Victivallis lenta: one gene and its partner. The protein of the gene in region 2 interacts with the protein of the main gene of each other region in a pairwise test. Links are inferred from orthologs where the notes say so. Each region holds a gene or a part of one and is shown on either strand. Other genes may lie near its edges.

Region 1 (3,305 bases), on a different replicon or contig from region 2:
GTTGAAGTCCGCGGCTGTTTTTCTCCTGCTTCTGTCTGCGGTTTCCGCCCAGGCGTGTCCCGGATGCGGTATGCCGACGCTTCACCCGATGTTCGTGGAGCCGCACTGCCGTATCTGGGCATGGGTAATTGTGGCTGGCGCATTCCTGCTGCTTCTGGCCCCTTTCGCGTTCGGCTGGCGGCTGGAGCGGACGGAAAAGCAGATGCCGCGCAGAAGGCGGGTGCTGCTTGCCGCCGTGATGACGCTGGTGTGGCTGATCTGTTTCATGATGCATGCTGTGACGTTCGGCACCGTGCTGTGCAACTGGATCTTCTTTCCGCTGTACATTATTACGTTCTTCGGCATGACACTGGCTTTTTTCTGTCAATGGCTGGCATGGGTGGTGTTGCCGGTTTTCTTTCTGGTGATTCTATTCTTTTACTGCTATGGATTGTGTACGCTGCTGGGGCGTTACAGATTGGTCCGCCGCAGGAGGAATGAGGAGGAATCATGATCCGTTTTTTGTCCGTCATATTTCCGTCATTTAAAATATTGGACAGTGTAATATCATGAGTTTGTTTCAGTTGCATGCTCCGTACAAACCGGCGGGAGATCAGCCTCAGGCGATTGCGAAGATGGTGGAGAATCTTCGCAATCAGCAGCGTTTTCAGACCCTGCTCGGCGTGACCGGTTCCGGAAAAACCTTCACGCTGGCCAATGCGATCGCGCAGTCCGACCGGCCGGTGCTGGTGCTCTCTCACAACAAGACGCTGGCGGCGCAGCTGTACAGCGAATTCAAGGCGTTTTTCCCGGAAAATGCGGTTGAATATTTCATCAGTTATTACGATTATTATCTGCCGGAGTCGTATATTCCGCAGACCGACACCTATATCGCAAAGGATGCGTCGATCAATGAAAATATTGAAAAACTCCGGCTGGCGGCGACGGCGAGCCTGGTCGAACGGCGCGATGTGATCGTCGTCGCCAGCGTCTCCTGCATCTACGGTCTGGGTTCGCCGGACGATTATGCGGACCTCTGTGTCCGGATCGAGGTCGGCGACACCACCGGCCGCGACGAAATCCTGCGCCGTCTCGTCGACATCCAGTACGCGCGCAACGACGCTTCGCCGGAGAAGGGCGAATTCCGCGTCCGCGGCGACGTGATTGATGTCTACGAGCCGCAGCGGGATGATTATATCCGGGTTTCGTTCTTCGGTGACGAGATCGAGTCGATCGAACGGCGCGATGTGGTCAGCGGCAAGGTCAAGACCCGGCCGAAATATGTCACGATGTTTCCGTGCAAGCACTTCGTTCTGCCCCCCGAACGGATTCAGAGCGCGTCGGATGCGATTCTCGCCGAAATGGCCGACCGGGTCGGCTATTTCGAACGGAACAACCTCCTTGTCGAGGCGCAGCGGCTCTACCAGCGCGTAACCTACGACCTCGAAATGATGAAAGAGATCGGCTACTGCAGCGGAATTGAAAACTATTCGATGTATCTGGCGAACCGCCGCCCCGGTTCGCGCCCGTATTGCCTGCTCGACTTTTTTCCGCGCGATTTCCTGACCGTGATCGACGAGTCGCATGTGACGCTGCCGCAGCTGCAGGCCATGTACCGGGCCGACCGGAACCGCAAACAGGTCCTGGTCGACCACGGATTCCGGCTGCCGTCGGCTCTGGAGAACCGTCCGCTGCAGTTCGAGGAGTTCGAGCGCCTCACCGGAGATACGATCTTCGTTTCGGCCACGCCGGGAGAGTTCGAGCTGTCGCGTTCCGGCGCGCCGGTCGAACTGATCGTGCGTCCGACCGGGCTGCTGGATCCGGTCATCGAAATCCGTCCGCTGGAAGGGCAGGTGGACGACGTGATTGCGGAGGTCCGCCGCGCCGCCGCCGCCGGCGAGCGGACGCTGGTCACCACGCTGACCAAGAAAGCTTCCGAACGGCTGGCCGACTATCTGGCTGAGCTCGGCATCAAGGCCGCTTATCTGCACAGCGAGCTCGACGCGCTCGAACGTGTGCGGGTGCTGAATAAACTGCGCGACGGCGATTTCGACTGTGTGATCGGCATCAACCTTCTGCGTGAAGGCATCGACCTTCCCGAAGTCGCGGTTGTTGCGATTCTCGATGCCGACAAGGAGGGGTTCCTGCGCTCCGAACGCTCCCTCGTGCAGACGGCCGGACGCGCCGCCCGGAACAAGGCCGGTCGGGCGATTCTGTATGCCGACAATGTGACGCCGAGCATGCAGAAGCTCATCGACCAGACCAACGCGCGGCGCGAGCGGCAGATGGCCTATAACAAGGAGCACGGCATCGTTCCCGAGACGATCAGGAAGGGGCGGAATTTCACGATCGGGGAGATCGTCGCGCCCGATTCCGGCGACCGGAAGAAGTCGAAAATGCCGAAGCTGGCCGGAACCATGTTCACGGATGCGACCGATATCTCCGAGCTCGGACTCTCCGAAACCGATCTCGATGCGCTGATCAATGAGCTGACCGGTGAAATGCGCTCCGCCGCCGAAGCGCTCGAATTTGAACGCGCCGCCGACCTGCGCGACCAGATCCGGAAGCTGCGTCCGCCGCGGAAAGATGCCTGAAGCCGCTTTTTTCGAACGGGTTTCCCGTGCCTTCGGTACTTGAAAAAAGCCGTAACCGGGTGTATATTATCCAGTTCATGTAAAAATTTCCGACTGTGAAACCATCTGATTCAAGGAGTGAAACAAAGATGTTCAGTGCTTCCGACCTGAAGAAAGGCCTCAAGATCGAAATCGACGGCATGCCGTGGGTCATCACCGAGTTTGATTTCTGCAAGCCCGGCAAGGGGACCGCGCTCTACCGCTGCCGCATGCGCAATCTCGTCAACGGCTCCGGCATGGAAAAAACCTACCGGCCGACCGACAAGATCGACAAGCCGAACCTCGAAGAGCGCGAAATGTACTACTCCTACTTCGACGGGCACCACTACATTTTCAGCGACCCGAACACCTATGAAGAGATGGCCGTTTCGGCCGAAACGCTCGGCAACCAGGTCTACTTCCTGATCGAGGAGAGCCTCTGCAACTTCCTGCTTTTCAACGGGGAGCCGATTGAGATCACGCTGCCGACCTTTATCGAAAAGGAGATCGTCGACACTGAGCCGGGCGTTCGCGGCGATACGGCGACGAACGTGACCAAGCCGGCGAAGATCGACAACGGCTACGAAATTCAGGTCCCGCTCTTCATCAACCAGGGCGACATCGTGAAGATCGACACCCGTACCGGCGCTTACGCCGAGCGCGTCAGCAAGGCCTGATCCTCAGACAAAGTTCCCCGGCCGGGAGGCCGGGGCG
Region 2 (3,698 bases):
GAGTGCCGCGCCGGTCAGGGCGAACAGAAACGCGATTTTTTTCTTCATTTCATCGATCCTTATGTTGATTATTTTGAACCGGGAAATGCGTTCGCCGGAGATTCGCACGAAACTGCGCCGAAAGCAATTTCCCCCTCTTCATTCCTGCTGGGAATTCGTTTTTTTAAATATAACATCCCCTCAAAAGAATGCAAGCCGCCTCCGGCGTAAATTTCGGAGAAACGGAGTTCTTGCTCATTTTCCCGCATTCAGATATTTCTTCAGGTATTGTCCGGTATGCGACTTTTTCACCTTCGCCACCTCCTCCGGCGTGCCGCTGGCGATGACCCGGCCGCCGTTGTCGCCGCCTTCGGGACCCATGTCGATGATATGGTCCGCCGTCTTGATCACGTCGAGGTTGTGTTCGATCACGATCACGGTGTTGCCCATGTCGCGCAGCCGGTAGAGCACCCGCAGCAGCTGGTCGATGTCCGCGAGGTGCAGCCCGGTGGTCGGCTCGTCGAGAATGTAGACCGTGTGCCCGCGCGGAATCCGCGCAAGCTCGGCAGCCAGCTTGACCCGCTGCGCCTCGCCGCCCGACAGCGTCGTGGCCGGCTGTCCGAGCGTGATGTATCCGAGCCCGACATCCTGCAGCGTCTTGAACTTGCGCGCCAGCGACGGAATCGCGCTGAAGAAGTCCACCGCCTGGTTCACGGTCATGTCGAGCACGTCGGCGATGTTTTTCTTCTTGTAGGAAACGCCGAGCGTCTCCTTGTTGAACCGCCGGCCGCCGCAGGCCGAGCATTCGACATAGACGTCGGAGAGGAACTGCATCTCGATCTTCTTGATGCCGTCCCCTTTGCACTCCTCGCAGCGGCCGCCCTTCACATTGAAGCTGAACCGGCCGGGGCCGTAGCCGCGCACCTTCGATTCCGGCAGTTCCGAAAAGAGCTTGCGGATGCCGCCGAACGCGTCGGTGTAGGTCGCCGGGTTCGAACGCGGCGTGCGCCCGATCGGGCTCTGGTCGATCACGATCGCCTTGTCCACGTGCTCGAGCCCCTCGATTGCCGTATGCTTCCCGGGGGGCAGGTCCTGAATGCCCTGCTTCGCATTCAGCGCGCGGACCAGAATGCCGTTGATGAGCGAACTTTTGCCGGAGCCGGAGACGCCGGTCACGCAGGTGAAAGTCCCGAGCGGAATTTCGACATCGGCTTTTTTGAGGTTGTTCAGCGCGGCGCCGCGGATTTTCAGCGATTTCCCGTTGCCGGGATTGCGCTTCTCCGGCAGCGCGATTTTCCGGCGCCCGGCCAGATAGTCGCCGGTCAGCGAACGCGGAAAGGACGGAATTTCGGGCGGCGTGCCGTATGCGACGAGTTCGCCGCCGCGCACGCCGGCTCCGGGGCCGAGGTCGAGCACATAGTCCGCCCGCAGGATCGTATCGAGGTCGTGTTCGACCACAAGCACGGTGTTGCCGATGTCGCGCAGCTTTTCCAGCGTGTCGAGCAGCCGGTCGTTGTCGCGCTGGTGCAGTCCGATCGACGGTTCGTCGAGAATGTACAGGACGCCGACCAGCCCGCAGCCGAGCTGGGTCGCCAGCCGGATCCGCTGCGCCTCGCCGCCCGAAAGCGTGCTCGACACCCGGTTCAGCGTCAGATAGTTCAACCCGACGTCGCTCAGAAAGGTCAGGCGGCTCCGGATCTCCTTCAGGATGTCTCCGGCGATCACCGCGTGTTCGCCTTCGAGCTTCAGACCGCAGACGAACTCCTTCGCGGCTTCGACCGAAAGCGCGTTGAATTTGTCGAGGCCGAGACCGCCGACCGTCACCGCGAGGCTGACCGGATTCAGCCGCGCGCCATGGCAGACCGGGCACTCCTGCGGACTCAGGTATTCGCTCAGCCGCTCGCGCACGGAGTCGGATTCGGTCTCTTCCATGCGGCGGCGCAGGTTGTCGAGCACGCCTTCGAACGGCTTGCTCCAGCGGTACTTTTTACCGTGCATCCGGTATTCAAATTCGAGCGGTTCGCTGCCGCTGCCGTACAGGATGGTGCGGCGCACCTTCTCCGGCAGCTTTTCGAACGGCATGGTCAGCATGTCCGGCTCCTTCAGCCACTCGGCCAGCTTGCGCAGCAGCAGATTGTAGTAGATGATCAGATGGCGCGGACCGCGTCGCCAGCCCGGAATCGCCCCGTTTTTGATCGACAGCGACGGGTCGGGCACGACCTTCGCGGGGTCCATGACCTGCTGGATGCCGAGCCCGTTGCAGTGCGGACACGCCCCGTACGGCGAATTGAATGAGAAATTGCGCGGCAGAAGTTCGCCGTAGGAGACGCCGCAGTGGACGCAGGCGAGATTTTCGCTGAACGACTCCTCGCGGAATTCGGGTTCTTCCCCCTCCGGCGCATCGAGCAGGACGGTCAATGTGCCGCTGCCGTGGCGCAGGGCGAGCTCGACCGAATCGGTCAGGCGCGACGGTTCGAGCTTTCCGGTGATCAGGCGGTCCACCACCGCTTCCACGGTATGCCGCTTCGTCTTTTCGAGCACCGGCAAATCTTCTCCGTCGAGCGGGACGATCTTCCCGTCGATGCGGGCGCGGACGAATCCTTCGTTGCGGATCGTATCGAGCACGTCGCGGTGCTCGCCCTTTTTGCCGCTGACGAACGGGGACAGGATCACCATCTTCCTTCCCGGCTTCAGGGCGAGCAGCTGCTTCGCGATCGCCTCGGCCGACTGCGACTCGAGCTTCCGCCCGCAGTGCGGACAGTGCGGAATCCCGACATGCGCATACAGCAGGCGCAGATAATCATAAATTTCGGTCACGGTGGCGACCGTCGACCGCGGCGTGCCGCCGGCCGTTCGCTGTTCGATCGCGATTGCCGGCGAGAGGCCCTCGATATGTTCGACCTTCGGCTTCTGCATCCGGTCGAGGAACTGCCGGGCGTAGGCGGAGAGGCTTTCGACGTAACGCCGCTGTCCTTCCGCATAAAGCGTGTCGAACGCGAGCGACGATTTCCCGGAGCCCGAGAGCCCGGTGACGACGACGAACTGATTGCGGGGAATCGTCACATCGACGTTTTTCAGATTATGCTGCGACGCCCCGCGTATCTGTATCTTTTCAAACATTGAACTGCAATCCTTTCTTCAATCTCATTAATATATAATGAAATCGGAAAAAATATACTCGGGTTTCGAAAAAAATACGCGAAGGCGCGATTGCCGCATGGGGCGTATCTGCCCGGCCGGGGGCAGGGCCTTCCTGTCCTGGCGCGGAGGGGGCGAAGCGCCCCGGCCGCCGGAGGCAGCCTGCGTGCGTACCGACCAGCTCACAAATCCGGTCAATCGTTGTTGACCGGAACTGCAAGGCGGCAGAGCCGCCGTCGGCACCGGCACCCTGCCGGTCTGGGGTTCGGGGGCGAAGCGCCCCGGCCGCCGGAGGCAGCCTGCGTGCGTACCGACCAGCTCACAAACCGAATCGGAGATTCGGACGGGGAGCCCGCACGGTCTGTTGCGCGGATGCGCAAAAAGACCGCGCCCCGGAAGGGGCGCGCATCCCCCTGTCTACAACCTTGACAGCTCGCATTCAAGCAATGTTTGCGGCTCCGGTCGATCGTAGTTGACCGGATTTGCAACGCGGCAGACCCTTTGACCGCTCCGCGGCGTTCGCCGCGTCGCTCACACCGTGCAAAGCACCGCAACTTTGTTGCGGATTTTTGCGCAGGGGC

What was found.
Region 1: the proteins of uvrA (region 2) and uvrB interact in binary tests that used the Escherichia coli proteins (3 or more experiments, as listed by UniProt). The link is inferred for Victivallis lenta from one-to-one orthologs.

The regions. Positions count from the first base shown.
Region 1 is NZ_VUNS01000003.1:220,611-223,915, forward strand. The notes cover bases 74-3,060. They hold uvrB (excinuclease ABC subunit UvrB), read left to right. Parts: upstream 74-548; coding sequence 549-2,573; downstream 2,574-3,060. Other genes in these bases: FYJ85_RS04705 (hypothetical protein), read left to right, coding at 74-493; efp (elongation factor P), read left to right, coding at 2,702-3,060. In the rest of the region: more of FYJ85_RS04705, read left to right, coding at 1-73; more of efp, read left to right, coding at 3,061-3,268. UniProt on the Escherichia coli protein: The UvrABC repair system catalyzes the recognition and processing of DNA lesions. A damage recognition complex composed of 2 UvrA and 2 UvrB subunits scans DNA for abnormalities.
Region 2 is NZ_VUNS01000004.1:143,475-147,172, reverse strand. The notes cover bases 35-3,414. They hold uvrA (excinuclease ABC subunit UvrA), read right to left. Parts: upstream 3,100-3,414; coding sequence 235-3,099; downstream 35-234. Other genes in these bases: FYJ85_RS05765 (hypothetical protein), read right to left, coding at 35-48. Outside these bases: more of FYJ85_RS05765, read right to left, coding at 1-34. UniProt on the Escherichia coli protein: The UvrABC repair system catalyzes the recognition and processing of DNA lesions. UvrA is an ATPase and a DNA-binding protein. A damage recognition complex composed of 2 UvrA and 2 UvrB subunits scans DNA for abnormalities.